2 regions of the Pseudomonas sp. KH_021 genome follow, and region 2 is predicted to be linked to the other one. Evidence: riboswitches for the same ligand, from Rfam matches in the RefSeq annotation. Region 2 holds a riboswitch; the other holds the start of a gene.
The links. Region 2 has a riboswitch for thiamine pyrophosphate ahead of AC3IX4_RS19090 (TenA family protein). Riboswitches for the same ligand answer to the same signal wherever they lie in the genome.
Positions count from the first base shown of each region.

Region 1: linked by a shared signal. The riboswitch ahead of thiC (phosphomethylpyrimidine synthase ThiC) and the one ahead of AC3IX4_RS19090 (TenA family protein) in region 2 are both predicted to bind thiamine pyrophosphate.

Region 1 is NZ_CM174477.1:5,765,148-5,777,094, forward strand. It holds gene thiC (phosphomethylpyrimidine synthase ThiC) at 1-1,702, opposite strand, end outside; TPP riboswitch at 1,856-1,960, opposite strand; gene AC3IX4_RS26585 (TolC family outer membrane protein) at 2,136-3,569, shown strand; gene waaA (lipid IV(A) 3-deoxy-D-manno-octulosonic acid transferase) at 4,152-5,423, opposite strand; gene AC3IX4_RS26595 (LysR family transcriptional regulator) at 5,438-6,328, opposite strand; gene AC3IX4_RS26600 (DMT family transporter) at 6,415-6,747, shown strand; gene AC3IX4_RS26605 (NAD(P)/FAD-dependent oxidoreductase) at 6,815-7,990, shown strand; gene AC3IX4_RS26610 (aldo/keto reductase) at 7,987-8,799, shown strand; gene AC3IX4_RS26615 (metal ABC transporter ATPase) at 8,838-9,797, shown strand; gene hldE (bifunctional D-glycero-beta-D-manno-heptose-7-phosphate kinase/D-glycero-beta-D-manno-heptose 1-phosphate adenylyltransferase HldE) at 9,912-11,333, opposite strand; gene msbA (lipid A export permease/ATP-binding protein MsbA) at 11,469-11,947, opposite strand, start outside.
Region 2 is NZ_CM174477.1:4,148,983-4,160,929, reverse strand. It holds gene AC3IX4_RS19140 (IS630 family transposase) at 1-4, shown strand, start outside; gene AC3IX4_RS19135 (class I SAM-dependent methyltransferase) at 69-875, opposite strand; gene AC3IX4_RS19130 (carbamoyltransferase C-terminal domain-containing protein) at 872-1,684, opposite strand; gene AC3IX4_RS19125 (carbamoyltransferase N-terminal domain-containing protein) at 1,620-2,591, opposite strand; gene pyk (pyruvate kinase) at 3,067-4,518, shown strand; gene AC3IX4_RS19115 (RBBP9/YdeN family alpha/beta hydrolase) at 4,963-5,520, shown strand; gene AC3IX4_RS19110 (hypothetical protein) at 5,935-6,117, shown strand; gene AC3IX4_RS19105 (LysR family transcriptional regulator) at 6,124-7,047, opposite strand; gene AC3IX4_RS19100 (tartrate dehydrogenase) at 7,175-8,230, shown strand; gene AC3IX4_RS19095 (dicarboxylate/amino acid:cation symporter) at 8,323-9,645, shown strand; TPP riboswitch at 9,691-9,801, shown strand; gene AC3IX4_RS19090 (TenA family protein) at 9,881-10,528, shown strand; gene tenA (thiaminase II) at 10,532-11,191, shown strand; gene AC3IX4_RS19080 (ABC transporter permease) at 11,357-11,947, opposite strand, start outside.

The sequences.
Region 1 (11,947 bases), 1.6 Mb from region 2:
ATTCCTTCGGCAGGGTTTCATCGTGGTAGGCCCGTGCAGTGTCCGGGTCCAGGCCCAGGTTGAACTGGTCTTCCCAGCGGAACTCGAAACGCGCCTTGCTCAAGGCATTGTCACGAATCTGTGCACCGGGGTGCCCCTTGGCAAGGTCGGCCGCATGGGCGGCGATCTTGTAGGTGATGATCCCGGTCTTGACGTCATCCTTGTTGGGCAGCCCCAGGTGCTCCTTGGGGGTGACGTAGCAGAGCATGGCGCAGCCGAACCAGCCAATCATCGCCGCACCAATGCCCGAAGTGATGTGGTCATAGCCAGGGGCGATGTCGGTGGTCAGCGGGCCAAGGGTATAGAACGGCGCCTCGTCGCAGCACTCCAGCTGCTTGTCCATGTTCTCCTTGATCAGTTGCATAGGCACATGGCCCGGGCCTTCGATCATGCACTGCACGTCGTGCTTCCAGGCGATCTTGGTCAGCTCGCCCAGGGTTTCCAGCTCACCGAACTGCGCTTCGTCGTTGGCATCGGCAATCGAGCCCGGACGCAGGCCGTCGCCCAGCGAGAAGCTGACGTCATAGGCCTTCATGATTTCGCAGATTTCGTCGAAATGGGTGTAGAGGAAGTTTTCCTTGTGGTGGGCCAGGCACCACTTGGCCATGATCGAGCCGCCACGGCTGACGATGCCGGTCACTCGCTTGGCCGTCATCGGCACATAGCGCAGCAACACCCCGGCGTGGATGGTGAAGTAGTCCACGCCCTGCTCGGCTTGCTCGATCAGGGTGTCGCGGAACAGTTCCCAGGTCAGGTCTTCGGCCACGCCGTTGACCTTTTCCAGAGCCTGGTAGATCGGCACAGTGCCAATCGGCACCGGCGAGTTGCGGATGATCCACTCGCGGGTTTCGTGAATGTGCTTGCCCGTGGACAGGTCCATGACCGTGTCCGAGCCCCAGCGGATACCCCAGGTCAGCTTGGCCACTTCCTCTTCGATGGAGGAACCCAGGGCACTGTTGCCGATGTTGCCGTTGATCTTCACCAGGAAGTTACGGCCGATGATCATCGGCTCAAGCTCGGTGTGGTTGATGTTGGCCGGGATGATCGCGCGGCCGCGAGCGATTTCCTCGCGCACGAACTCAGAGGTGATCTCTTTCGGGATGCTCGCGCCGAAGCTGTGCCCGGCATGCTGCTGCTTGAGCAGGCCAGCAGCACGGGCCTCTTCCAGCTTCATGTTTTCGCGCAGGGCGACGTATTCCATCTCGGCGGTGATGATGCCCTGGCGGGCATAGTGCATCTGGCTGACGTTGGCACCGGCCTTGGCCCGGCGTGGGTTGCGCACGTGGGCAAAACGCAGCTTGGTCAGTTCTTCGTCGTCCAGGCGTTGCTGGCCGAAGTGGGAGCTCAGCCCGGGCAGGCGCTCGGTGTCGCCACGATCATCGATCCAGGCCGAGCGTACATCGCCCAGGCCCTTGCGCACGTCGATCTGCACAGCGGGGTCGGTGTAGGGGCCGGAGGTATCGTAGACCAGCACCGGGGCGTTGATCTCGCCGCCAAAGTCGGTCGGCGTGACGTCCAGGCTGATCTCCCGCATAGGGACACGGATGTCCGGGCGCGAGCCTTGAACGTAGATTTTTTGTGAACGGGTGAACGGCTGAACAGACTGCTGGTCGACTTGGGCCGACTCACTCAGGTGCACATTATTTTTTTGTTGTTTACTCATCACAGGCTCTCCAATCAGCATCCAGGCGGGCGGATTGTCGGAGTGAACCTGAAAAGCACGGACGCACCAGTGCTGGTGCTGTGCTGGTCTCGTCGAGGGCAGTTTCATGGCATGAACTGCATTCCCGGACCAAGCACAAGAGGACTCGCCGGGAGGACGAGAAATCTTGTTCCCTACGCAGGCGCTAACCTGATCAGGTTCAACGGGATCCGGATTAACCGATCTCAGCCTCATAACGAGGCACCCCGACAAGAACGTGGCCAGTCTAGACACAACTGACAACGAAAGCCAACCCCCAGTTGCAGCGCTCGATAAATGGCGCAAATGCCTGATTGTTGCCAAGCCTGCGCGCAACTACACTCGCAGCGGGCTTATAACCCTGGAAATGGCTGACCCGCTCATGCCCTTGTGATTACCACCTAAGGATCGCCTCATGCTGCGCAAACTCTCACTGGCCATCGCCGTGTCTTGTGCTTCCAACGGATTGGCCTGGGCAGCTGAAGCGCCCCTTACCAGCAAGACCGACCTGGTCAGCGTCTACCAGGAAGCGGTCAGCAACAACGCCGATCTTGCGGCCTCGCGCGCCGATTATGCGGCCCGCCGTGAAGTGGTGCCCCAGGCCCGTGCCGGCCTGCTGCCAAACCTGTCGGCCGGCGCCGACATGTTGAACACCCGCACCAAGCTCGATGAACCTTCGCTGACCTCCACACGCAGCGGCAACTCCTGGCAGGCTACCCTGGCGCAGCCCATTTTCCGCGCTGATCGCTGGTTCCAACTGCAGGCCGCCGAAGCCGTCAACGAACAGGCTTCACTGGAGCTGTCGGCCACCGAGCAAAACCTTATTTTGCAAAGTGCCGAGAACTATTTCGCCGTGTTGCGTGCCCAGGACAACCTGGCGTCCACCAAGGCCGAAGAAGCCGCGTTCAAGCGCCAACTGGACCAATCCAACGAGCGGTTCGACGTCGGCCTCTCCGACAAGACCGACGTGCTGCAGTCCCAGGCCAGCTATGACACCGCCCGGGCCAATCGGATCCTGGCACAGCGCCAGGTCGATGATGCTTTCGAAGCGTTGATCACCTTGACCAACCGCGAGTACAACGCGCTTCAGGGTGTACAGCACAGCCTGCCGGTACTGGCGCCGATGCCCAACGACGCCAAGGCCTGGGTCGACACCGCTGCGCGGCAAAACCTTAACCTGCAGGCCAGTAACTACGCGGTGAGCGCGGCCGAGGAAACCTTGCGCCAGCGCAAGGCCGGGCATGCGCCCACCGTGGATGCGGTGGCGCGTTACCAGAAAGGCGACAACGATAGCCTGGGCTTCACCAACCCGGCACCCCAGGCCGGCGTGCGCTATGGCGGTGATGTCGAACAACGATCGATCGGCTTGCAGTTGAACATTCCGATCTACAGCGGCGGCCTGACCAGCTCGCAGGTTCGCGAGGCTTATCAGCGCCTGAATCAGTCCGAGCAGCAGCGCGAAAGCCTGCGGCGCCAGGTGGTGGAAAACACTCGTAACCTGCACCGGGCGGTGAATACCGATGTCGAGCAGGTACAGGCGCGCAAACAGTCGATCGTCTCCAACCAGAGTGCGTTGGAAGCGACCGAAATCGGTTATCAGGTGGGAACGCGCAACATCGTCGACGTGCTTGATGCCCAGCGCCAGCTGTACACCTCGGTGCGTGACTACAACAACACCCGCTATGACTACATCCTCGACAACCTGCGCCTCAAGCAGGCAGCAGGCACGCTGAGCCCGCAGGATCTGGAAGACCTCAAGCGCTATCTGAAGCCTGACTACAACCCGGACAAAGACTTCCTGCCGCCGGACCTGGCAAAAGCCGCACAGGAACAACTCAAGGCCCGGTAGGAGCAGAGCTTGCTCGCGATGAACGCGCCGCGGTGCATCAGGCAAACCGCAGCGTCTGCATCGCGACGGTTCGGCGCCCCGACAAGCTCTGCTCCTACCCCATACCACGCAGACCGTGGCGGTGGCCTTGTAGGAGCTGGGCTTGCCCGCGATGAGCATAGGTATCTACACATCTTTTGGTGTACTGCATTTCGTAGCAGTGGACGAGTAGAACGAGGCCACGTCCGGCTGCGCAGCAGTCGTAAAACCTGGCACTTCAGTATTCAGATACACCGCGAGTACAGGCTTTGCGAGGACTACGTCCCCGGACCTAGCCTCGCTGAACTCGTCTACTGCTACGAATGTAGCCGCTGACGAGGTACGAGGCTGCGATCGGCAGCGAAGCGGCCGTAAAACCTGAGACCGTAATCCATCAGGCACACCGAAGGGCCTGAATTTACGACGGCTTCGCCGCCGATCGCAGCCTCGTACCTCGGCAGCGGCTACAAGAGCCGCGCTGCCCCAGAATTGTGTAGATACCTATGCCGCGATGAGCGCGCCACGGTGTATCAGGCAGAACGTACCGTGGAGCCAGTTTCGCAGTCAGACCAAGCGTGCCAAGCCGTCCAGCAAGCGCTGCAAGGCGCCTTGGTTGGCGCGCATCACGGTCAATCCCGCCTGTCCTATCTTCTGTGCTTCTTGGGGCAGCTCGATCAGCCGGCGCACCGCTTCGGCCAACCCCCGCGCATCGTCAACCTCCTGCAAAGCCCCCGCAGCGCGCAACATCGCCGAAATTTCCAGAAAATTGAACACATGCGGCCCGGTCAACACAGGTTTGGTCAAGGCCGCTGGCTCAAGCGGGTTGTGCCCGCCACTGGCAATCAGGCTGCCACCGACAAAGGCACTGTCGGCCAGGGCGTAGAGAAACAGCAACTCACCCATGGTGTCGCCCAGCAAGACCGACGTCTGTGCGTCTACGAGGGTACCCACGGAGCGCTTGACGGTCTTGAAGCCCTGCTGCTCACAGAGCGTGAACACACTGGCAAAGCGCTCGGGATGACGAGGGACCAGGATCAACAAGGCATCAGCGTGGTGCGCCAGCAACTGGCGGTGAGCCGCCAGCACGATTTCGTCTTCGCCTTCATGGGTACTGGCGGCGATCCAGACCGGCCGTTCGGTGGCGCTCCAGCTTGACCGCAGAAGGCCTGCGCGCTCCAGCAGTTGCGGGTCGATGTTCAGGTCGAACTTGATCGAGCCTGTCACCTGCACGCATTCAGGCCGCGCGCCCAACTGGCGAAAGCGCTCGGCTTCAGTCTCGGTTTGCACCGCAAAAAAGCTCATTTCAGCCAACATGGGCCGAGTCAGCCCGCCGAATCGCGCATAGCCACGGGCCGAGCGTTCCGATAACCGCGCGTTGGCCAACGCCACCGGAATACCGCGCTTGGCACACTGGTGAATATGGTTGGGCCACAACTCGGTTTCCATGATCACACCCAAGACCGGGCGGGCTGCCTTGAGGAAGCGAGCCGCAGCCCATGGCAAGTCATACGGCAGGTAGCAATGCTGGATGCGCGGCTCGTTGGCAAACATCGCCTGGATGCGCTCCGAGCCTGTCGGGGTCATGCAGGTGACGGTGATGGGCAGGACTGGATAACGCGCCATCAAGGCGCGGATCATCGGCGCCGCAGCGATGCTTTCGCCCACCGACACCGCGTGCACCCAAATACCGCCGGGCTTGAGCGCCGGCAGCTTGAAACCGAACCGCTCGGCGATTCGCCGGGCGTAGGCTGGGGCCTTGCGCGAACGCAGGTACAAGCGCAACGCAATCAAGGGCAGGCCGAGGTGAAGCAGCAGGGTATAGAGGGTTCTGTTCATGGCGACGAAGTGTACTAGCCAATGGCTCGCAAGTGCAGTGCGAAGCGCTCGGCCAGAAACTGCGCCGCAGGGCCCAACGGCTCGTCACGCCGCCACACCAGCTCGACCACCAGCGCAGGCGGCGTCCACTCGCAGGCAAGCTCAATCATATGGCCGTGATACGCCGAATACTGCACCACATGACGCGGCAGCCAGGCCCAGCCCAGCCCGCGCATGAGCATTTCGGCCATCACATAGAAACTGTCGGCCCGCCAGACTTGCGGGCTGATCGGGTCGCCACCGGGATAACCGCTTTGCTGTGGGGCAATCAGCAACTGGCGGTGTTGCGCCAGTTGCCGGCGGGACACTTGGGCATGCGCGGCCAATGGATGACCCACCGCACACACCGTGACCATTTCGACGCTGCCCAGCGCCCTACGCTCAAGCGCTGCTGGCATTCGATCCTGGTGAAACAGCAAGCCCAGGTCGGCACGGCGCTCCACCAGCTTGCGCGCCACATCGCCTTGGGCGGCGCTGGACATCTGCACCTCCACCAGGGGAAACCGCGTCGCCAGTGCTTCCAGGCTGTCGATGACCGGCTGGAACGGCATGGCTTCGTCCTGGGCGACGCGCAACTGCGCTTCCTGCCCGCGCATCAATGCCAGTGCCCTGCCATCGAGCCGCTCACATTGGCGCAGCAGCTCGCGGGCTTCCTCCAGCAAGGCGTTGCCGGCCTCGGTCAGGCGAGGCTGGCGACCGCTGCTGCGCTCAAACAGGGTCACACCCAGATCGGTTTCCAGCAAAGCGATGGCGTTGCTGATCGCCGACTGGGCCTTGTGCTGCTCGCGCGCCACAGCCGAGAACGAGCGCTGCTCGGCCACGCGCACGAACAGGCGAATCTGCTCGATATTCCACTGCTGCGCCATACAACCTATCTCCATAGAGGATAGGTAATGACTTTACCCCATCTGACCATCGACTAGAATACGGGCCTACGACGGAGGATCTCACCATGACTGCCTACTACTACCTGGCCATCGCCATCTGCGCTGAAGTGATCGCCACAGCTTCCATGAAGGCGGTCAAAGGCATCAGCACCCCACTGCCGCTGCTGTTGATGATCGCCGGCTACGCGGTTGCGTTCTGGATGCTGACCCTGGTGGTGCGCAGCATTCCAGTCGGTATCGCTTATGCCGTGTGGTCGGGCCTGGGTATCGTGCTGATCAGCATCGCGGCCTTGGTGATCTACGGCCAGAAACTGGACCTGCCGGCCATGCTCGGGATGGGACTGATCGTCTTGGGCGTGGGGGTGATCCAGGTATTCTCCAAAACCGCGGGGCATTGACCCTGCACGAGTAGAAAACCTCACAGGCTGTATACTGCGCACCTGTTCCAGCCTGTGAGGTCGTTCCATGCCATCCGTAATTTCCACCGACATCCTGATCGTCGGCGCAGGCGTCGCCGGTCTCTGGCTCAATGCTCGCCTGCGCCGCCAGGGCTATTCGACGGTACTGGTGGAAAGCGCCACCCTGGGCGGCGAGCAAACCGTCAAATCCCAGGGCATTATTCATGGCGGCGCCAAATATGCGCTGCATGGCGCCCTCACGGGCGCGTCAGAGGCAATTGCCGACATGCCACGGCGCTGGCGTGAAGCGCTGGCGGGCAACGGCGAGCTGGACCTTTCAGGGGTACGCCTGTTGTCTGAAGCCCATTACCTGTGGTCGCCTGGCACACTGGCCGGCAACCTGACCAGCTTTTTTGCCAGCAAGGCCGTGCGTGGCCGGGTCGACCAGGTCAAGGGCGAGCAACTCCCCCCGGCCCTGCAGGACCGAGGCTTCAAGGGCAAGGTGTATCGACTGGCCGAACTGGTCATCGACGTACCGAGCCTGATCGAGCAACTGGCCATCCAGGCCGGCGACAGCTTGCTGGCCGGGCAGACCCTGGAACCCCTCAGAGACGGCGATGAACTGGTGGGGCTAAAGGTCGACGGGCGCGAGATTCGGGCCCAGCGAATCGTGCTCAGCGCTGGCGCCGGCAACGCCGGATTGCTGGCCGCCCTGGGCCTGGATCAACCAGCCATGCAGCGACGCCCGCTGCACATGGTGCTGGCCAAGGGGCCGAACCTCAAACCGCTCTACGCCCACTGCTTGGGCGGCGGGCCCAAGCCGCGAATCACCGTTACCACTCACCCTGGCGCCGACGGCCAATGGGTCTGGTACCTGGGTGGCGACATCGCGGAAGCCGACGGCGTTGCCCGCGAGCCTGAGGCGCAGATTGCCGTGGCCAAAAAAGAAATTGCTAACCTGTTGCCCTGGGTCGATCAATCCCAGGTGCGCTGGGCAACCTTGCGCGTGGACCGTGCAGAACCTGCCCAATCGGGACTGGCGCGCCCCGACAATGCCTTTCTTACCGAAAACGGCAGGCTGATGGTCGGCTGGCCCACTAAACTGGCGTTGGCGCCTGATTTTGCTGATCGGGTCCTGGCACAGCTTGAACAAGACGACATCAAGCCTGGCCAACACCCGACGCTGCCCGACTTTCCGCGCCCTAGCGTGGCGCAACCTGCCTGGGAGCAATTGCTGCCATGACCCTGCCCACCCTGCACGATCTGCATCGCCCCTTGGGCAGCACTGGCCTTGTGGTTTCGCCGCTGGGCCTAGGCACCGTCAAGCTGGGGCGCGATCAAGGGGTCAAATACCCCAACGGCTTCACCATTCCCGATGACCAGCACGCTCGCCTGCTGATCGATCAGGCTCGCGATCTGGGCATCAACTTGATCGACACCGCGCCCGCCTATGGCCGCAGCGAAGAACGCCTCGGCCCGCTGCTGCGCGGCCAACGCCAGGATTGGGTGATCGTCAGCAAGGTCGGCGAGGAGTTTGACGAGGGGGTATCCCGGTTTGACTTCAGCGCCGAACACACACGCTTTTCCGTCGAGCGCAGCCTGAAACGCCTGGAAACGGATTTCATTGATCTGGTGCTGGTCCACTCCGACGGCAACGACCTGCAGGTTTTGAATGATACCGGCGTCTATGAAACCCTCGCGGCGCTCAAGCGCGAAGGCAAGATTCGCGGTTTCGGGTTTTCCGGTAAAACGGTCGAAGGCGGATTGAAGGCATTGGAGGCAGGCGATTGCGCCATGGTCACCTACAATTTGAACGAACAAGGCGAACGCCCGGTCATTGACTATGCTGCCAGCCATGGCAAAGCCATTCTGGTAAAAAAAGCCTTGGCCAGCGGCCATGTCTGCCTGAGCCCCGGCACCGATCCAGTGCAGGCCAGCTTCCAGTTGCTGTTTGATCACCCAGGCGTTGCCAGTGCGATTGTCGGCACCATCAACCCTGTGCACCTGGCCCACAACGTCGCCACCGCCGCCGCCGTACTGCGTAATCGATAGCGCCGCCCTCGCGGCCGCCCCCACCGCAAGGAGCCGAGATGCCGCGAACCCTGATAAGAAAGAACCCCAGCAACTTCAAGACCCTGCCGTTGTTCGTCGAAGCCACTCCCGAGGGCCTGACCTATCAGAGCGTCGGCAGGCCGTTGAATTTTGCCCAGACCTTGCAGCGGCGCAAACAGGTGCATATCGCCGACAGCAACCGGTTTTCGGTGGAGTTGGCGAACCTGGGGGTTTCGGTGCGTTTGACCCTGCAATGGCAAAACCGCGAATTCTGGGTGCTGGTGCGCCAACACCGCCAGGACCGGGGCGATGTGGTGCTCAAACTGATTTCTGGTTACGTGCCGGCCCATGAATTGAATCTGCCGCTGCTCACCGCAGTGCAGGAAGTGGCCGAGGAATGCCTGCTGGAAACACCCGAAGGCTGGCTGCATGGCCGCTTCAACGACACCTGGCTTCCCGCACCTTATCGCGAAGCCCTGCATTACCGTGAAGCAATGCCCTTTCGCCTGACCCCGCTGTCGGGCGCGGCACGGCCGGTGCGCTGCGCCAACCTGCATTTGATCGAACGCCCGCGTGCCTATGTGCATCTGCCGACGGCGTCATTGCAGTTGGTCTACGATTTGCGCCTTGAAGTCCCCAGGGACGCCAAGTCACTGAGCCTGTTCCATGTGGATGAACGCCTGGAAGGCGAGCAATTGGTTGCCCGCCTGGACCGCAGCCATCCCGATCTGTACTTGATGCCTCTCAAGGACGGTCATCCCTGCCCTGAGCTCTACACACTGAAGAAGGACCAACTGCTGCCGGCCAGTACTCGCGGGGTGTTTCTGGCGGAAAGCTTCGCCCGCCAGCAGGGTTGGCTGGTGGCTGAAGAACGCATTCGCTGGAAGGACTGGCTCAAGCAGCAGGGGCTGGAGGCCCCGGCTCACGGCACTCGCCTGGGTTTGCGTCGATTGACAGCCAAGGCACGGGAGTTGCTGCAGATGCAGCAACGGTTGTAGGAGCCGACCTTGGTCGCGATGGCATCACCGCGGTGCATCAGGCAAACCGCGGTGATGCCATCGCGACCAAGGTCGGCTCCTACAATGAACACACCTCGATGTGGTCGCCCAGGCTCAGTTCTTGCGGATTTTCTCGACGATGGCGGTGGTCGAGCTGTTTTCCACCAGGCCCAGCACCTTCACGGTACCGCCATAGGCCGTCACGATATCGGCGCCGACCACCTGGTCGATCGAGTAATCCCCGCCCTTGACCAATACGTCCGGCTTGAGCTGAGCCAGCAAGCTTTCCGGTGTGCCTTCGGAAAAGCTGGTCACCCAGTCCACCGCTCCCAGGCCAGCCAATACGGCCATGCGGCGCTCTACGCTGTTGATCGGACGACCCGGCCCTTTCAGGCGACTGACCGAAGCGTCGTCATTGACCGCCACGATCAAGCGATCGCCTTGCGCCCGAGCCTGCTCAAGGTAGGTCACGTGACCGGCATGCAGGATGTCGAAGCAACCATTGGTGAACACGATAGATTCGTTGTGCGCACGCGCATCATCAATGGCCAACATCAACTGGTCATGGCTGAGCACGCCGCGCTCGGAACCTTCTGCACGCTGGATCGCCCGGCGCAGTTCAGGTGCGCTGATAGCCGCGGTCCCCAACTTGCCGACCACGATGCCAGCCGCAAGGTTGGCCAGTGCCACCGCATGGGGCAGCTCTTCACCGGCGGCGATCGCCGCGGCCAGGGTGGAAATCACGGTATCGCCGGCACCGGTCACGTCGAACACTTCGCGTGCACGGGCTGGCAGGTGCAAGGCCGGGTGGTCGGCACGCAGTAGCGTCATGCCATGCTCGCCGCGGGTGACCAGCAGCGCACCCAGGTCCAGGTCCAGCATCAGCTTGGCGCCTTTGGCGACCAGGTCCGCCTCATCGACACAACGGCCGACGATGGCTTCGAATTCGCTCAGGTTCGGCGTGATCAGGCTGGCACCCCGGTAGATGGAGAAATCCTTGCCCTTGGGGTCGGCCAATACCGGAATACCCTTGTCACGGGCTGCCTGGATCAGGCTCTGATGGTTTTTCAGCGCGCCCTTGCCGTAATCCGACAACACCAGGACCTTGATGCCCTCAAGCATGGCCTCGACTTCATTGCCCAGCGACAACGGGTCGGTGGCAAAGGGTTCTTCGAAGTCGATACGCAGCAATTGCTGGTGCCGACTCATGACCCGCAGCTTGACGATGGTCGGCTGGTGGGCAATGCGCTGGAAGTTCGCCCGCACACCTGCGGCAGCCAGGCTGTTGGCCAGGCTCTCGGCCGCTTCATCCTCGCCGGTTACACCCACCAGGGACGCCGGAGCCCCCAGGGCAGCAATGTTCAACGCAACGTTCGCCGCGCCACCGGGACGGTCCTCGATCTGCTCGACCTTGACCACCGGAACCGGGGCCTCGGGCGAGATTCGTGAGGTACCGCCATGCCAGTAACGGTCGAGCATCACATCACCGACCACCAACACGGGGGCTTGATCGAATCGCGGCATCGACAATTTCATGGAGCAACCCACATACAAAATGAACAGGGGCGCGATATTAGCACAGGGAAGATGTTGCCTTGTTTACAGCCGACATGACCCGGTGTCGATCAAGGGCGTGAACAGCCGGGCCATTGCAGCCCGGCGCTCGTATTTTCAAGCGATATCGACTTTCGGCTCGTCCAGCCCCATGGCGTGCAGGCGGGAATAGAAACCGTTGTGCGCCATCAGTTCGGCGTGGGTACCGCGCTCGACAATACGGCCCTGGTCCATCACCAGGATCAAGTCGGCTTTCTCGATGGTCGACAGACGGTGGGCAATGACCAGGGTGGTACGGCCTTTCATGACCTGATCCAGGGCGGCCTGGATGTGCCGCTCCGACTCGGTATCGAGCGCCGAGGTCGCCTCATCGAGGATCAACAGCGGCGCGTTCTTGAGCAGTGCTCGGGCAATGGCCAGGCGCTGGCGTTGGCCACCGGAAAGCAGCACGCCGTTTTCGCCCACCTGAGTGTCGAAACCTTGCGGCAGCTGTTCGATGAAGTCCTTGGCATAGGCCGCCTCGGCCGCCGCCTCGATGTCCGCACGCGGTGCACCGGCCAAGTCGCCGTAGGCGATGTTGTTGGCCACAGAATCGC
Region 2 (11,947 bases):
GTAAATTATTTCTAAAACAGCACACTAGACTGCTAAGTATTTTTCGAGTTTTCTGAAGTAAATTCTGCTCACGCATTGGGTTTTTCAACGATTAAAGAGAAAATGTAAGGCAGCGTCTGCGAGTTGTTCTGCTCGGTCCATACGCCGTCGTTAACTTCTGTTAGTGAAGAAACGATAGGGTATGGTGCGAAACTATGCTCATCGAAGTGGGTGATTTTCAGTTCGCAGGCGATAAGTGATTTGATGATAATGGCAATGGAGTACGTCCATCTGATTTCTTCATACGTCAATGAATTACTTTTGTCCGCATAGGTCCCTGTTGAACTGGAGTAAATGCCTTCCGTGTTCGGCAGATATCGTTTTTCACCTGATAAACTGCCCGGAAATAAAACATTCAACAGCGGATGATAGTCGATCAGGACCAGTTTTCCGCCCGGCTTTAGAGAGTTGGCTATTCCTTTTGCCCATCTGGACAAGTCCTGTACCCAACATAACACACCGTAAGAGGTATAAATTATATCGTAGTGGCCGGGCGCCACTACTTTTTCTAGGTCGTGTACATCGGCAGTAATAAACGCTGCCTCCAATTTTGTTTGTTCGGACAGTAAATTGGCTTTTTTTATTGAGGCACTTGAGATATCCAGGCCCAGGCAATTTGCGCCTAATCTGCATAGGTTGAGTGTGTCGAGTCCGAAATGACATTGCAGATGTAAAAGATTTTTATTTTTTATATTCCCTAGTAGCTCTAAGTCAAGCTTTTGTAATGTTTGAGCACCGTTCAGAAATTGTGCAACGTTATAAAACTCGGATTTAAAGTGGACGTCGGTGCGCTTGTTCCACGCATTGGCATTTATCATTACATCGTCGCGGTTCATTGGTTTTTACCGAGCGTTGATGTGTTCGGATTTCTGATGATGTAGTTTTCCATGACTAAATAGTCTATGCCGGACGAAAAGAATGAGTTGATTGCGTCTTGCGGGGTTAAGTCAATTGGCTTGCCACGTACGTTCAATGACGTATTGATGAGTACGGGAATATCGGTACGGTCTTTGAATTCGCACAACAATTGATGCAAGAACGCATCATCCTCTCGGCTAACGGTTTGCACTCTTGAGGTTCCATCATTATGGACTACGGCGGGAATCAAATGAGCTGTTTTGTTTCGTGCTGTTGCCGTCGTCATCATGTATCGATTAGGCTGTCCGTCAAAAAAATCATGGAAATATTCGCTCGTGATTAACGGCGCCAGAGGTCTAAACATCTCTCGATCTTTTAAGATGTTGAGTTTTTCTCGAGTTTTAGCCGACTTTGGTGAGGCTAGTAAGCTACGGTTACCGAGCGCCCTGGGGCCAAACTCCATCCGTCCCCTAAACATTGCGACGATGTGTTCATCAGCCAGCAGTTGGGCCACTTCAGCGGCGAGCTTGTGCGGTGAAACTCTTACTGTTTCCAGACCCGCTAGGTGGATAGCTTTCTTTATAGCGTCGTCGTCGTAAGAAGGCCCGAGAAACATAGATGAATATTTTATTTGTGGGGAACCGCCTGAGGCGACCCATGATAATGCGGCAGCGCCGAGGGCGGTGCCTGCATCATGCGCTGCGGGTTGAATAAACACATTGTCAGTATCTGGAATGTCGTGAAGTTTGCTGTTGGCTAATACATTCAGGAATGTTCCGCCTGCCACGCATAAATTTTTTTGCCCTGTCTTTTTTTAGGTAATAGCTGATTATCGAAACCAAGCACTCCTCTAACCGGCGTTGAACACTGCATGCCAAATCGAAGTGTTGTTGAGTGAGTTCTGCACCGTGGGTGCGACTCGGTATTTTTTTTCCTAGGGAATCAAGGTGCGCTTGATGGTATTGGAAATAGCCTTCTGAAGATATGTTTAAGATGGCACGCATTTCGCTCTTGTAGTTGTCCTCACCATAAGCGGCTAAGCCCATTACTTTATATTCATCGGCGAACGGTTCGAACCCTAAGTGTTTTGTCAGGTCAGCGTAAAAAAGACCTAACGAATGTGGCAGATCGATACTGGCGAGGGGGATGAGTTCATTTTTAGTCCCTACGTAAATAGAGGTCGCACTTTTTTCTCCACTGCCGTCTGATACCACGATGAGCGCAGAGTCCATTCCAGAAAAAAAGAATGCGGATGCGGCATGGCTTAAATGATGATCCCACTCTGTGTACTGTGCATTGGAAAGGCTGCCTGCAGGCAGGTAATCGCTATATCGCAAAGGAAGCTCATATTTTCCACTGAGCAAGTATTTGATATGTTGGGCGCTATGGTAGGCGGCTAATTCTTCACCAAACGTGCTTCTTCTTTTGCCATTGAAACAGTTTTTCAATTCTGCTCGATGATGAACCGTTGAATACGAATATGATATTTCGTCTATTTCACTTGCGTGGATATCGCAATATTTCAGTGCGCAGTAAATAGAATCAAATGGTATATATGTTTTGTAGGGTGAGTAGCTTTTACCATGCTTGATTCTTGTCAGGCGTTCATCCTCTACAGCGAATATTAATTCCCCGTTTTTTATCAGGGCAACGGCAGGGTGTTCAAAAAAGCTATTGACTCCAAGTATGATCATCGTTCATTTACCTTTGTTTTTAATATCTATTCGATTTCCTCATTTTTGAACGTGCTTCTGGGGGGCGTCAAACACAATTATGTGTCGCCGAGGGAACGATGGCGTTGCTTGAGGGTTTTTATCGTTAAATCAAGCTATTATGAATTGTTGATTATTATTAAAAACTCTTTTCAACGAACAACAGAGTTGGCCGCATCTGCAAACAGCACTGTGCGCCTCGCACCGTATTGCCCTTGAGGTTCTGCGCGGCCGTGCCGTCATTCTCGACGATTCTCATCCTGGGGCAGGATCGCCATCGCGCGATCGACGATGTTCTGGGCAAGTTGGTGGGTGAGCTCAAACATCCTGGCGACTCTGGCAATCAACGAATTGTTCAAAGATACAACAACTGCCTGCCCTGGTTGTGATCTCGCCTAAATGAACGGAGGGGGCTGCGCCCTACACTTGGCCGGCACTCAACCTCAGGATGCTTTCAATGCGTAAACGCCGAACCAAAATCGTTGCCACACTCGGACCTGCCAGCAACAGCCCTGAGGTGATCGAGCAGATGATCCTTGCCGGGATGGACGTCGCTCGCCTGAACTTCTCCCACGGCACGTCGGCCGAGCACATTGCCCGGGCCCGGTTGATTCGGGAAATCGCCGCGCGCCATGGCCGCCATGTGGCGCTACTGGGCGACCTGCAAGGGCCGAAGATCCGCATCGCCAAATTTGCCGGCAAGCGCATCGAGCTCAAGGTGGGTGACAGCTTCACGTTGTCGATCAGCCATCCGTTGACCGAAGGCAACTCGCAAATCGTCGGTATCGACTACCCGGACCTGGTCAAGGATTGCCAACCGGGTGATGAACTGCTGCTGGACGACGGCCGGGTGGTGATGCGGGTCGAGACGGCCAACAGCGAAGCGTTGCATTGCGTGGTGCTGATCGGCGGCCCGCTGTCGGACAACAAGGGCATCAACCGTCGTGGCGGAGGCCTGACCGCACCCGCGCTGACCGACAAGGACAGGGCCGACATTCTGCTCGCCGCGCAGATGGACCTGGACTACCTGGCCGTGTCGTTCCCCCGTGACGCCGACGACATGCACTATGCCCGTCGCCTGGCTCGCGAAGCCGGCTGCCAGGCTTGGCTGGTGGCCAAGGTCGAGCGCGCCGAGGCGGTGGCCAGCGACGAAACCCTCGATGGTCTGATTGAAGCCAGCGATGGGGTCATGGTCGCCCGAGGTGATCTGGGCGTGGAAATCGGTGATGCCGAACTGGTCGGCATCCAGAAGAAAATCATTCTGCACGCACGCCGCCACAACAAGGCGGTGATCGTTGCCACGCAGATGATGGAGTCGATGATCGCCAGCCCCATGCCGACCCGCGCCGAAGTCTCGGACGTGGCCAATGCGGTGTTCGACTGCACCGACGCGGTCATGCTCTCGGCTGAAAGCGCCGCAGGGGAGTACCCGGTCGAGGCGGTGACCGCCATGGCGCGGATCTGCACCGGCGCAGAACTGCACCCCAGCAGCGAAACCTCGGGCCATCGCCTGGGCGGCGAGTTTGTTCGCTGTGACGAAAGCATCGCCTTGGCGTGCATGTACACCGCCAACCACTTCAAAGCCGTGAAGGCCATCATCGCCCTGACCGAAAGCGGTTACACGCCGCTGGTGATGTCGCGCATCCGCTCCAGCGTGCCGATCTTTGCCCTCTCGCCGCACACCGGGACACAGGGCAGGGCGTGCCTGCTGCGCGGGGTTTATCCGGTGCCGTTCGATCCAGCTGCATTGGCGCCGGAAGAGGTTGATCGGGCGGCGGTGGCGGCGTTGGTCGAGCGGGGTGTAGTCAGCAGCGGGGATTGGGTGATCCTGTCCAAGGGCGATAGCTACAACACCATGGGCGGCACCAATGGCATGCGGTTGTTGCAGGTTGGGCAGGTTATCTACTGACGCGTGTCATCTGATACACCGCGGTGAGAACCATCGCAGCCAAGTTTGGCTCCTACCGGACGGTGGCGCTCTGGTAGGAGCCGGCTTTAGCCGCGATGAACACGCCGCGGTTTTCCTGATACACCGCGATGCCACCTCAGGGACATGGGGCTGCTTTGCAGCCCATCGCGACTCAAGTCGTTTCTACGCCAAAGACGCGCTGAAGGCTGAAGAGAACGTAGGGCGTATTGGGTTACGGTGGGCTGCAAAGCAGCTCCGGGCAGGCGGTGAAACAGACTTCGCTGCTTTAGATTCTTGTAGGAATCTTCTTGATTTTCTTCTGGTGGTTGGTTCTTTGCTTGTAACTGAAGACACTCGCTCTCGTGATCACATCTGCGAACGGCTACACGCCTCGGCTCAGTGGCTCTTCAGGGGCATATGAATGCTTTCAAAGGGAATAAGAAGATGACTGTCAGAGTATTAATATTGCCGGGCCTGTTCAATTCGGGTGAGACTCACTGGCAGTCACAATGGCAGCGACAGTTCCCAAGCCTGCGCAGGGTTGAGCAGGAGGACTGGGAGACGCCCGTCGCTGAGGATTGGGTTGAGCGCCTGAATGAGGAAATAGCGGCAGCCGACGGAGAAGTGGTCCTGGTAGCCCACAGTTTGGCTTGTACCCTGGTAACCCGCTGGGCGCAGCGCTATCCCGCGGCGAGTAAGGTACGCGGCGCGTTGTTGGTAGCTCCGAGCGACACTGAAGCGCAAAGCTATCCTCCCGGCACTCATGGTTTTACACCGATGTCGACGGAGCGGCTGCCGTTTCCAACGATCATGGTGGCAAGTACTGACGACCCGTACGTTACCCATGAACGAGCCAAGGCCTTCGCACAAGCGTGGGGCAGTGACCTGGTGTGGGTGGAACGTGCCGGACATATCAATGGCCAAACCGGGTATGGGGCGTGGCCGGAAGGGGTTGCGTTAATGTTGAAACTGACGGGCGATCCGCAGTTTCGCTTGCCTTAATGCCAGCCAGTTAAGCCATTGAATGACACAATCCAAGGTAGGAGCCAGCCTTGCAGGCTGTGTGAAAACTCAAAATTTGGTTGATTTAGGGGGTACTTGACCCCCTCCCGACTAGTCGATCGTCGCGTGTACGCGATTACAGGAGGTCGTTTTTTGAGTGGGTCGACTTTTGTCGGAGTTTTCACACAGCCTGCTTGGCTGCGATGGCCACGCCGCCATCTCCCCAGTAGACCGCGTCGCCTGCATCGCGGGTAAACCCGGCTCCTACCCAAGCACGCGCACCGTCAGGGGTAAGAGCCGGGCTCGTTAAATGCGCCGCCCCACCACCTGTCGACTGCTGGGCACAGTCACGCCAACCAAGCCTCTAATCGTTATCGCCTGCACTGCACAGGCCCTGACGAGCCGAGGTACACCATGAGCAATCATTCCCTGCCAGTGGACGACCCACTCTCACCCCAATCGCCAGTCAACCCACACGACCCAGTGATAGACCCCAATCACCCCAACAGGCCAGAACCAGGCAAGGAAGACCCCACCCGCGTCAAGCAAGTGCCCGAGGCCGACGAGCCATCGCCGTTGTCTGACGATCTCAGGTAGCGTCTTTCACTCCACGCTCAACGCCGGTTCATCCAGGTGGTCGATGCGCTTGAAACGCTCCACCAGAAAGTCGATCAGGCTGCGCACTCGCGCCGATAGATGCAGCTGTTGTGGGTACACCGCATAGACGTCGGCGCGAGTCGGTGTCTGGTCTTCCAGCACCAGGCGCAAACGCCCGCTGCGCACGTAGCGGGCGATGTCCCATTCGGCCCGCAGCAGAATCCCGTAGCCTTCCAGTGCCCAGTTCAGGGCCACTTCGCCGTCGTTGCAACCGAGCGCGCCACGCACCTTGACGTTTTGCGTGCGTCCGCCGTTGGTAAAACTCCATACGCCATAGGGCGTGTCGTTCTGGCGCAGGAAGATGCAATTGTGCCGGGGCAGGTCGGTCAGGCGTTCAGGGGCACCATGTTGTTCCAGGTACAAAGGCGAGGCACATAGCAGCCGGCGGTTGGAGGCGATCTTGCGGGCATGAAAAGCGGCGTCCGGCAGGGTGCCGAAACGAATGCCCAGGTCGAAGCCGTGGGTGGCCAGGTCCAGCGGGTGGTCGGTGATCTCCAGCTGGATTTCCACTTCTGGGTAGCGTGCATAGAACGCTGCCAGCGCCGGGCCGATATAGCGCCGGCCGAAGCCCAGCGAAGCATTGACGCGAATCAGCCCCTTGGGCGTGGCGCGGCTGCTACTGACCATCTGCTCGACCTCGTCGATTTGAGTCAGGATGCGCGCAGCATGGCTGAAATACAGTTCCCCTTCGGTGGTGAGGCTCATCGAGCGGGTGGTTCGGTTGACCAGTCGAATACCCAGCCGGGCTTCCAGCGCACTCAGCCGCTTGCTGATCGCAGGGGGCGTTACGCCCAGTTCGCGGGCGGTGGCGGCCAGGCTGCCCTGGTTGGCCAGCAGGAAGAAAAACGACAGGTCGAGGGTCTTGTCCATTGGTAACTCAAAGTTAATTATGTAGTGATTTTGAGTAACTCACGCCTTTGCGTTCACTACATATACTCCGCTCACACCCTGATTGAACAGCCCGGTTCTACAGGAATAACAAGAGTGGAGTGAATTGATGAGCGCCTACAAAATTGCTGCGGTTCCAGGTGACGGCATTGGTGTTGAAGTGATTGCAGCCGGCGTTGAAGTGCTGCAGGCCCTGTCGAAAAAGTCTGGCTTTGAGCTGTCGTTCAAGCACTTTGACTGGAACTCGGACAACTACCTGAAAAATGGCTACTACATTCCCGAAGGCGGCCTGCAGGAACTGAAAACCTTCGATGCCATTTTCTTTGGCGCCGTCGGTGCCTTGAACGTGCCGGATCACATTTCGCTCTGGGGCCTGCGCCTGCCGATCTGCCAGGGTTTCGACCAATACGCCAACGTGCGCCCGGCGCGTGTATTGCCTGGGGTCAAGAGCCCGCTGCACAACGGTGATCAGATCGACTGGGTGGTGGTGCGCGAAAACTCTGAAGGTGAATACTCCGGCAATGGCGGCCGCGTCCATCGGGGCCTGCCCGAAGAGGTGGCGACCGAAGTGTCAGTGTTCACCCGTGCTGGTGTCGAGCGTATCCATCGCTTTGCTTTCGAGCTGGCCCGCAGCCGCCCGCGCAAGCACCTGACCATGGTCACCAAGTCCAATGCCCAGCGTCATGGCATGGTGCTGTGGGACGAGATCTTCTACGAAGTCGCCAAGGACTTCCCGGATGTAAAAATCGACAAGGAACTGGTCGATGCGGTCACCACGCGCATGGTGCTCAAACCCTCGACCCTGGACGTGATCGTTGCCACCAACCTGCATGCCGACATTCTCTCTGACCTTGCCGCGGCACTGTCCGGCAGCCTGGGCATCGCGCCGACCGCCAACCTCAACCCGTCGCGCAACTTCCCGTCGATGTTCGAGCCGATCCACGGCTCGGCGTTCGACATTACCGGCAAAGGCGTGGCCAACCCTGTCGCAACCTTCTGGACGGCGGCCATGATGCTGGAACACTTGGGTGAAGCCGCCGCCGCCAAGCAATTGATGTCGGCCATTGAAGCGGTGACTGAAAGCGGCCTGCACACCCCTGACCTGGGCGGCACCGCCACCACGCGGCAGATTACCGATGCGGTGATTGCCTTGATCAATCGCTGATCGGACCCGGCGTCACAGCAGCATCGCGGCACAGCGCCAGGGGGCAGGCTCCCTGGCATTTCCTGACAACAATAAAAAATCAGGGCCCCGTCATGAAACGCATTCTAGGAAAACTCTACGTCCAGGTACTGATCGCCGTTGTCCTCGGTGCCGTTATCGGTGTGTTGATGCCTGACACCGGCACAGCGCTCAAGCCCCTGGGCGATGCCTTTATCAAACTGATCAAAATGCTGCTGGCCCCGGTGATCTTCCTCACCGTGGTCACTGGCATTGCACGCATGGAAAACATGAAGGAGTTGGGGCGTGTCGGCTTTCGAGCGCTGTTGTACTTCGAGGTGGTCTCGACCCTGGCGCTGGTGGTCGGCCTGGTCGTGGTCGATGTGTTCAAACCGGGTGCGGGCATGAACATCGACGCTGCCTCGCTGGACACCTCAAGCATTGCCACTTACACCACCGCGGCCAAGCACACGACGTTCATGGATTTTGTGATGAACATCATCCCCGACACCATCGTCGACGCCTTTGCCAAGGGCAATGTGCTGCAGATACTGCTGTTCTCGATTTTGCTGGGTGTCGCCCTGGCGCATGCAGGTCCTCGGGCGAAACTGTTTGTCGATACCCTCGACAGCCTGATGCAGGGCATGTTTCGCATCGTCAACATGGTGATGCGCCTGGCACCCATCGGGGCGTTCGGGGCGATTGCCTTTACCATCGGCAAATACGGCTTTGGTTCGCTGTTCTCGCTGGGCAAGCTGATGGCCTGTGTGTACCTGACCTGCGCGCTGTTCGTGATCTTCGTGCTGGGGCCAATCTGTCGTTATAGCGGCTTCAGCCTGTGGAAGTTCCTGCGCTTTATAAAGGAGGAGTTGTTTACGGTGCTGGGCACCAGCTCGTCCGAGTCGGTGCTGCCACAGATGATCTCGAAGATGGAGAAAGCGGGCGTGTCCAAGCCGGTGGCCGGGATGATTATCCCATCAGGGCTGACCTTCAACCCGGACGGGCAGGCGATCTACTACACCATTGCGGCCATCTTTATCGCCCAGGCGACCAACACACCACTGACCCTGACCGATCAGTTGATTGTGCTGGCCGTGCTGATGTTCACCTCCAAGGGCTCGGCGGGGGTCACGGGTTCGGGCTTTATCATTCTGGCCGCAACCTTGGCGTCGCTTGGGACCATTCCGGTGGCGGGCATGGTGCTGCTGCTGGGGGTTGACCGATTTATGTCCGAGGCGCGGGCGATTACCAATACCATCGGCAATGGTGTGGGCACCATGGCCATTGCCAAGTGGGTGGGGGCGCTGGACACCGAGAAGATGAACAGGGCGCTCAACGGTGAAGCAGAACCGCCTAAACCGGACGTGCTGACGCCTGCCATTGCCAAGCCGCTGGCAGCCCAGCCACAACGGGCCTGAAGCGCTAGGCCCGCGTGACAATCGGGCCTGCATCCTGTATAGAATCATGCCACCAAGGGGAGCCCGGTATCGGGCTGAGAAACCGCTACTGCAGCGCGGTGACCCTTCGAACCTGATCCGGATCATGCCGGCGAAGGGATGGGGCTTTTCGATCCTGCCTTTTTGCCGGCCTCACTGCGAGGCCGCCCCTGCTTGATAGCCGCGGTCTCGCTGTTGCCAAAGAGAGCACAGCACCATGACCGAGCGCTTTACCGAAACCCTTCGCCGCAAGAGCGAGCCCTTCTGGTCCGAGGCGGTCGAGCACCGCTTTGTCAGCGAACTGTTTGCCGGCACCGTCGATAACCGGGTCATGGCCAACTACCTGATCCAGGACCACCGCTTCATCGACAGTTTCCTGACGCTGCTCGGCGCGGCCATCGCCAGTGCCGACACCTTCGAGGCACGTCTGCGCCTGGGCCGTTTTGCCGGCATGGTCTCGGGGGAAGAGAACACCTACTTTTTGCGCTCCTTCGAGGCGCTGGGGGTGACTGAGCAACAACGCCGTGATGCACCCGATGCGCCCTCGACTGCTGGCTTCAAGGCGATCATGCGTGAGGCGGCCGAAACCCGTTCCTACGTTGCAGCACTGTCGGTACTCAACGTGGCGGAATGGCTGTACCTGGACTGGGCCACGCGAGCGCCGAAAGTGCTGCCGCCCAACTTCGTGCATGCCGAATGGGTGACCCTGCATGACAATCCGTTCTTTTGCGAATTCATTGAATTCCTGCGTTCGGAGCTGGATCGGGTAGGGCCTTCGGAAGAAGCCTTGAGCACCGACTTTTTCCTGCGCGCGGTGAAGCTTGAGCGCGAATTCTTTGATGCTGCCTACGTGATCGAGGATTGATCGATGGATATTTTCCTGCGGCTAAAAAACGCAGCGGCTAGCGAGTGGACCAGTTACGTCGATCACGACTTCGTGCGCCAGATGGGTGCGGGAACCTTGCCTGAGGCAGCGTTTCGTCAGTATCTGGTGCAGGACTACCTGTTTCTAATCCAGTTTGCCCGGGCCTGGGCGCTGGCCGCCTACAAGAGCCGCACCCCGGCGGACATCCGCGCCGCCCAGGCCGGCCTGGCCGCGATCCTCGACGAGACCGAACTGCATGTGCGCTTGTGCGCACACTGGGGACTGTCGCGTGAGGATATTGAGTCGGCGCCGGAGCATCAGGCCACGGTGGCCTACACCCGTTATGTACTCGACTGCGGCGCGGCAGGTGACCTGCTGGAACTGCATGCTGCGCTGGCACCCTGTGTGATCGGGTACGCCGAGATTGGCCGTGCCTTGGCGCCTGATGGCGTCGAAGCCTTGGGTGATCATCCGTACCGCGAATGGATCGGTGAGTACGCCGGGGAGGGCTACCAGAAAGTGGCTGCCGATGCCCGCCGCCACCTCGACGAACTGGCCGCCCGGACCATGACCGAACAGCGCTTTACCGAGCTGACCGGCATATTCGCCACAGCTTCACGGCTGGAAGCCGACTTCTGGCAAATGGGCCTGGATCAAGCATAACCCCCGACACACCACGATGGGCCATACCTGACACCCCGCGTTGGCCCAATCGCCTGTAGGAGCCGAGCTTGCTCGCGATGGGCCATACCTGACACACCGCGTTGGCCCAATCGCCGGCAAGCCGTGCTCCTACCCGCGCGGCCAACCCAGACACACCGTGCAGATTCAGTGGCGCAACCGATACCCGGTCTTGAAGATCCAGCTCACCACCAGGATGCACGCCAGCAAAAAGCCCAGGGTCATGCCGATGCTGACCCAGACGTTGACGTCTGCCACGCCATAAAAGCTCCAGCGAAAACCACTGATCAGGTACACCACCGGGTTGAACAGGGTGATCTTCTGCCACAGTGGCGGCAGCATGCCGATGGAGTAGAAACTGCCGCCCAGGAAGGTCAGCGGGGTGACGATCAAGGCGGGCACCACTTGCAGTTTTTCCCAGCCATTGGCCCAGATGCCGATAATGAAGCCGAACAGGCTGAACGTGACGGCCGTCAGCACCAGGAACAGCGCCATCACCCAAGGGTGGGCGATCTGGAAGTCCACGAACAGCCGCGCCGTGACCAGGATCACCAGGCCCAGGATGATCGACTTGGTGGCGGCTGCACCGACATAACCGATCAGGATTTCCAGGAACGAGATCGGTGCCGATAACAACTCATAAATGGTCCCTGAATACTTGGGCATGTAGATGCCAAACGAGGCGTTGGAAATGCTCTCGGTCAGCAGTGCCAGCATGATCAGGCCCGGCACGATAAA